DNA from 2 places in the Paenibacillus sp. MZ03-122A genome. Region 1 is predicted to be linked to the other one. Evidence: riboswitches for the same ligand, from Rfam matches in the RefSeq annotation. Region 1 holds a riboswitch; the other holds the start of a gene.

Region 1 (3,712 bases):
ATCCCGTACGACCTGTTCGCCATCACGGATATTATAAATAGAAGAGTGATTCCAGTGTTGCAACACTGGCAGATTGTGCTCACTCATGATCTGTTCGTAGGCTCGTTGTCTACTATGGGTATTAATACTGCTCGGACGGCCAAAAGCATTGGCTATACGAGTATAGCCTTTTTGTATCAAATGTTTGAGCGCTAACATATATCCTTCATACTGATCCATAGCGACGGAGCGAATATCGGTATGCTCCATTCGTTGCCACGACACGATCGGGCCATATTTGCAATAGGTGCTCAAAAAATCAGTGTCATTCACGCAGGAAATGATGACCAGCGCATCGACTCTTTTTCTTTTTAAATCCTCAAAGGCTTGAAGCTCTTTCTTTTTGTCTTCTCCCGAAGTATAAATAATGGTTTGAAATTCATTTTGGCCCGCTACTTCCACAAAGCTGTCCAGAAAAGCGAGAACAATTTCATTAATAGTTGAAGTAATGATACCGATCTGAAGCGTCTGACCCTTGGATAGAGAAATGGCATTTCGATTAGGAACATAATCTAATTCCTGCATGATTTTCAAAATTTTAGCTCTTGTTTCGTGACTAACATGGGGGGACTGATTTAATACTCTGGATACCGTAGCTTTGGAAAAGCCCGCCAGTTTTGCAATTTGATCAAGATTCGACATGGTGCTTCTCCTCACATAAGAAAAAATACTTGACATGAAACGCGTTACAACGATTAGGATGCTTATGAAGGCATTACGTCTATTTTAAGGTATCTGTCAATGCATTTCAAAGGAGAACGGTTATCGTTAGGTTGCATTGTTCGCTGAAATGGGCTTTAAAGTATTATTGTCACATTATGAGACACCGCTAGGTCTGACTCAGAAGTATAATGGCTGGCTGGGTCGTGAAGTCATAGCATTACGTAAATTATGCCGAAACAGTGTTTACACGCTATAAGGATAAAGTGAAATACTGGATGACCTTTAATGAAATCAATGTAATGACCATGAGCCCGTTCACCGGTGGCGGTGTGGTTATTGACCTCTGTGTATGACACGTATCGCATTGATTACTTGCGTCAGCATATTGCCCAATGAAGGAAGCGATTGCCGACGGTGTTGATCTGATTGGTTACACCAGCTGGGGTCCTATCGACCTTGTGAGCATGTCTACATCCGAAATGTCCAAGCGCTACGGATTTATTTACGTTGATCTGGATGATGACGGTAACGGAACGCTCAAACGCTCCAAAAAGGACTCATTTAACTGGTATAAAAATGTGATAGCAACCAATGGTGAAGAATTGTAATTCCATATCATCTCGGGCGGATATAGCAGAAGACATCCTAAGGATGAAATTTGCTATATCCGCTTTTTTGATAGACATAATAATATTTCAGAGGGCTTCACAAACTTTTCACTTGTAATAAGCTGAAAGTTTTCTGTATAATGAATAAAAATTTCATATGTCTGGTTGATGTTTGCGGGAGATGGAACGAAAGTTCCGACCGAAGGGGCAAAACTCTCAGGTGCTTAGGCTGATTACAGCAACAAGCGGGGACCGTAAACGGACAGAACTCTGGAGAGACCCTTAATTGGGCGCCGAAGGTGCACCGCAGATAACATCTGCTTAAACTCTCAGGCAAAAGGACAGAGACGCGAATAACCTGTGACAGGGAATACCCTAGGCTTTTTTATGAGCTATTAGAGGTAGTAACCTGCACAAGATGGTTGTATTTTTTCGTGCCTTTAACCTCTCCAGGAGTCGAATCAGCTGATTTGACTCTTTTTTGTTTTCTAATATGCTGGAGGAGCGGGTTGAAATGAATTTGGTACATGTATTGGAAACGATTGACAGCTGGATATGGGGAGCGCCGCTTCTTATTCTCGTAATGGGCACTGGGTTGTGGCTAACGATCCGTTTGAAGCTGCTCCAGGTTATTCGATTGCCTTTGGCGCTCAAGCTAATTGGTAAAGCGCCGGACGAAGGTAGCGGAGATGTAAGCAGCTTCGGAGCATTGAGTACGGCACTGGCAGCTACTGTAGGTACAGGAAGTATCGTCGGCGTGGCAACAGCAATCAAACTGGGTGGGCCCGGTTCATTATTCTGGATGCTGGTTGCAGCTTTTTTCGGGATGGCAACCAAATATGCGGAAGGATTATTATCTGTTAAATACCGTGTTAAAGACCGGAACGGACAATTTTCGGGTGGTCCGATGTATTATATTGAAAACGGACTTGGCCGCCGTTTCAAGCCGCTGGCGATGTTGTTTGCCTTTTCTGGTGTTCTTGTAGCCCTATTTGGAATCGGTACTTTTCCGCAAGTAAAGGCTATCGTTTCTTCGACGGAAAGTAGCTTTGGAGTGCCAACGGTAGTTACAGCGATCATTATTTCCGTGTTAACTGCTGTTGTTACGATTGGAGGACTCAAAAGTATTGCCAAGGTATCCACAAAGATTGTTCCATTCATGTCGGGGCTCTATATCGTAGTTTGCTTAATTGTACTCATTAAGTTTGCAGGAGAGCTTCCTCATGCGATTGCTTTAGTATTACAAGGGGCCTTCTCGACCACATCTGCAACGGGTGGATTTGCCGGAGCGACGATTATGTTGGCGATGCGAAGCGGAGTTGCCAGAGGTATTTTTGCTAATGAAGCCGGTTTGGGAAGTGCGCCAATTGCAGCAGCTGCTGCTAAGACGAAATGGCCTGCAGAACAAGGGCTGATATCCATGACAGGCGTATTTATTGATACGATGATTATTTGTAATCTGACGGGATTTACGTTGCTGGTTACGGGAATATGGAGTGGAAATGACGATGGAGGTCTGATGACCCAGCATGCGTTTTCCAGTGCCTTTCCGGCTGGTGCAGAGCTCGTGACGATTAGCCTTATTTTATTTGCATTTACAACGATACTGGGCTGGAATTACTACGGAGAACGTTGTGTTGAATATTTACTGGGTGTCAAATGGATTAAACCATACCGTTATCTGTTCATCGCACTTGTAGCAGGAGGTGCGTTCATCAAGTTGGAAGCCATTTGGTTGCTGGCAGATATCTTTAACGCAATGATGGCTTTCCCGAACCTGATTGCACTGCTCGGCTTATCAGGAATTGTAGTTGCAGAAACCCGAACCTATATGGATTCTCTGTATCCTAATAAGAAAAAGGGCATTCTTGCAGGTGCCAATGTAGGGGCTGCTATCCAAGTAGAAGAAAAAGGACAAACGATTAATTCATAAATTCCAAAAGGGAGTGCCCTCAGCCATCACAGGCTTGAGGACACTCCCTTTTTGATTTTTAAAGTGATGCGCGTAAAATAGCCATAATATATGCCTGATTCAACTTTTACCAAAGCCTCCATATTCCATTTCACCGGCTGCAATGTTTACGATTTTTTCTGATTGCTCATCATTAATATTGTAATCGACCAGGGTGGAAGGGGCACCGAGACTTGTCCAGAATGCACTCGGATGCGTCACCGCGCTGCCCCATACGTATTTTTCGTTCGTTTCTCAGTTGGTGATAACAGAATCCGGGTTCATTTCTGAACCGGTGGGGGCGAGTGTGTGGATGTTGCTGAATGGCAGAAGCCTGGGTCGGCATGTGCTTTTTGTTGATAACATCCGACACATCGCCGTCATCTTTAGCCCCTGCTGCAGTTCTTCAATTTGATGGTCTCCAAAATTAATTTGGTGGGGTTATAATATG
Region 2 (3,712 bases), on a different contig from region 1:
AAAAAACACTGTTGTAAATCTACACAATTTTAAAGTGATGCTCTCTTCTAAGCCTGAGAAGACAACGTAAATCCGTCTTCTAAAAGACAACAAAAAAATAGTCGCTATGTCAGGTCATAGCGACTATTTATACAAAAACTGAGCGGACTAACGATGCTCTTATTTAATTCAATATCCATATAAAAAACCAGAATAAAGCGTTATTATTTCATGCTGTATTGCTCATTATTGCACATCGGAAATCAACTGCTCGTATTGATCCGCAGACAGTAGCTTGCCCAATGCTTCCTCCACATCTTTATCTATCTCTACTTCGATCATCCAACCTTTTTCATAGGGAGATTCATTCACTAGCTCAGGCGTACTTTCCAGCGCTTCATTCACTTTTAATACGGTTCCCGTCACCGGAGCAAAAAGGTCGGATACCGTCTTCACCGATTCAATCGTACCGATTTCCGCTCCCTGCTCAATCGTTACTCCCGCCTCAGGTAATTCTACAAAAACAATATCACCCAGTTGATGCTGTGCAAAATCTGTAATACCAATCCGCAACGTTCCATTCTCTGTGCGCTGAACCCACTCATGTTCGTCTGTATACCAAAGTTGCTGCTTCACTTCACCCATTTTGTTCCCCTCGCTTCCATATGAATAAAATCGCTTTTGCTCACCTGTATTAGACAGGTTAAGATTATGACAACAGGAACACTCATGTCAATAATACTAACAAAAATACTTCATATGACCTCATATAGCGTACTATATAAAAATATGATAGCTTATAACAAACGCTTACATATCCTTATTTATATATTAAATGTTTTTTCTATTGTTTTTGATGACATTTTTATTGACATTTTGAATGAATTTGCGTATTAATGGGTTATAGCAAATGCTTTGGGAAACACCCCGACAACTGCAAACGCGGATGAACGCGGAGGGAGAGACTACCAAAAAGATTCACAAGCTGTTGCGGTTTGTGGGACAGTTGTGCACGCGAATCGGATCAAGTTGTTATCTGCAAAGCCAGGTAATATACTGTTGATCCCGAAGGTAGCGCCGAAGGAGTAAGCCTGCATTGCAGGTGAATCTCTCAGGCAAAAGGACCTCTGCCGGACGCATCTCTGGAGAGCATTCGCTATTGGAGCGGATCACCCAAGGGGAAACCCGGTACATACCGGGGTAACTTTCTGGTATCAAGGACAGAGCTGAAAAAAGAGTGTAGACTGCCGTCTATACGTTTTTTTCGGCCTGTCTTTTTTGTTTAGCCGATCACACCGAATAGGAGTGGAAAAATGACTAATTTGCGAAAAACACCGCTATATTCGTCCTACGGGACGCAGTCTGGGGTTCGTTGTATTGACTTTGGCGGCTGGGAGCTCCCCGTTCAGTTTAGCGGCATTCAAAAGGAGCATGAGGCCGTCCGGCAACGTGCGGGTTTATTCGATGTATCGCATATGGGCGAATTTTTGGTTGAAGGCAAAGAGGCCGAAGCTTTTCTGCAAAGGGTGACCACAAATGATGTCAGCCAGTTGGAACCAGGTCAGGCACAATATTCACTCCTGTGTTACCCCGATGGAGGGGTAGTAGACGACCTGCTTGTTTACTGCAAAGGACCGGAGCGCTACATGCTCGTTGTGAACGCCTCTAACATCGATAAGGATTGGGATTGGCTAATTCGCCATATGCCTGCATCCGTTCACATGGAGAATGTGTCTGATGCGATAGCATTGCTGGCGTTGCAAGGACCGGAAGCAGCACGTATTGCCGCAGCCGTGGCAGATACGGACATTACGAATCTGGCATCTTTCCGCTTCCATGAGAATGTGCCATTGTTCGGAGCAAAAGCACTCGTCTCACGAACCGGATATACGGGCGAAGACGGTTTTGAGTTTTATGTACCTGCTGCGGAAGCACCAGCCGTATGGGAGGGTTTGCTTCGTTCCGGTGAGTCGTATGGGCTGATTCCCGCTGGACTTGGTGCTCGGGATACCCTACGCTTTGAGGCACGGTTGCCGCTGTACGGACAGGAGTTATCTGCCACGATTTCACCGCTCGAAGCCGGTCTAGGGTTCTTCGTCAAGCTGAATAAAGGAGATTTTATCGGTAGAGAAGCACTGCAACGTCAGAAAGATCAAGGGATTCCTCGCAAATTAATCGGGCTGGAAATGATGGATCGCGGTATCCCTCGCGCCCATTACCCGGTATTCGCAGAAGGACAACACATCGGTGAGGTCACAACGGGGACTCAGTCGCCCACCTTGAAGCGTAATCTCGGCCTCGCCTTGGTAGACAGTCGTTTTAGCGCCCTCTCCACACCGCTGGAGGTTGAGACTCGTGGCAAACGCCTGCGTGCCGAGGTGGTGGCAGCACCCTTTTATAAACGCCCACGCTGATCTTAAACTCTCCTCATTTCTATAAAGCAAACATGTCAGATATGTACTTCCGGGTTTTCATCTCACACTTTTTTATTAACTAATTTACGATTTAAATTTTGATTTTCGAAAGGAGCCAGAACCTATGAAGCAGCATCGTTATCTCCCTATGACTGAACAGGATCAAACCGAAATGCTGCGTGTGGTCGGCGCTTCATCCATCGATGATTTATTCAGTGACATTCCAGAGGCCATTCGATATCAAGGGGAACTCCCTCTTTCTTCTCGACTCGGCGAGAGAGCCTTAACCCGCCACTTGGCCGAGCTTGCTGGACACAACGCCAATACAGACACACATGCCAGCTTTCTTGGCGCAGGAATTTATGATCATCATATTCCGTCCGTCATCCAGCACATCACTTCACGCTCGGAATTCTATACAGCCTACACCCCCTATCAGCCGGAAGTAAGCCAAGGCGAGCTACAAGCCATTTTCGAATTTCAGTCGTATATTTGCGAATTGACGGGCATGGCTGTAGCTAATGCCAGCATGTACGACGGAGCGACTGCACTGGCGGAAGCGGGCTCACTGTCCGCCGCAGCTACCCGCCGTAAACAGCTTATCGTATCAAGGTCCGTCCATCCGGAAGCACGTCAGGTATTGGCAGCCTATGCACGCGGATTGGATTTGGACATCGTGGAGATCGGCTGTTCGGACGGCGTAACGGATGCTAATGCGTTAGCGGCGGCCGTATCGGAAAAGACTGCGGCTGTTTTGGTCCAAAGCCCCAACTTTTTCGGAGCCGTGGAAAACCTGAAGCCGATGGCTGATCTCATCCATGCGCACAAAGGTCTTTTGGTCGTCAGTGCCAACCCACTGGCACTTGGCTTGCTGGAGACACCCGGCAAACAGGGCGCGGATATTGTGGTAGGAGATGCGCAGCCACTTGGCATCTCCTCTTCTCTCGGCGGTCCGACCTGTGGATACTTTGCCGTTTCTCAGGCACATATGCGCCGTATCCCCGGCCGTATTGTGGGTCAGACCACTGACCGTAACGGTAAACGCGGCTTCGTGCTGACCTTGCAAGCGCGGGAACAGCATATCCGCCGCGAAAAGGCCACGTCTAACATTTGCTCCAATCAAGCGTTGCTAGCTTTATCTGCATCTGTATACTTGTCTGTCATGGGTAGACAGGGGATCAAGGAAGTAGCCGAGCTAAATTTGCATAAAAGCCGTTATGCTTTAGAGCAATTGCTGAGCTTGAAGGGCGTAACTGTCTCATTTAACGCACCGACCTTTAACGAGTTTGCCCTTAGACTGCCTGAGGGTACGGATATGA

The links. A riboswitch is a leader RNA that binds a small molecule or an ion and turns the genes downstream of it on or off. The one in region 1 is predicted to bind glycine.
Region 2: another riboswitch for glycine. It lies ahead of gcvT (glycine cleavage system aminomethyltransferase GcvT); the one in region 1 lies ahead of NLX74_RS14545 (alanine/glycine:cation symporter family protein).

The regions. Positions count from the first base shown of each region.
Region 1 covers NZ_JANAVI010000006.1:63,743-67,454, reverse strand. The annotation lists gene NLX74_RS14560 (LacI family DNA-binding transcriptional regulator) at 1-681, opposite strand, end outside; gene NLX74_RS26015 (family 1 glycosylhydrolase) at 942-1,055, shown strand; partial or broken gene NLX74_RS26010 (family 1 glycosylhydrolase) at 1,045-1,310, shown strand; glycine riboswitch at 1,476-1,552, shown strand; glycine riboswitch at 1,571-1,665, shown strand; gene NLX74_RS14545 (alanine/glycine:cation symporter family protein) at 1,825-3,243, shown strand; gene NLX74_RS26005 (hypothetical protein) at 3,343-3,483, opposite strand; partial or broken gene NLX74_RS26000 (NADH-dependent alcohol dehydrogenase) at 3,520-3,661, opposite strand.
Region 2 covers NZ_JANAVI010000004.1:152,292-156,003, reverse strand. The annotation lists gene gcvH (glycine cleavage system protein GcvH) at 226-624, opposite strand; glycine riboswitch at 968-1,116, shown strand; gene gcvT (glycine cleavage system aminomethyltransferase GcvT) at 1,293-2,393, shown strand; gene gcvPA (aminomethyl-transferring glycine dehydrogenase subunit GcvPA) at 2,518-3,712, shown strand, end outside.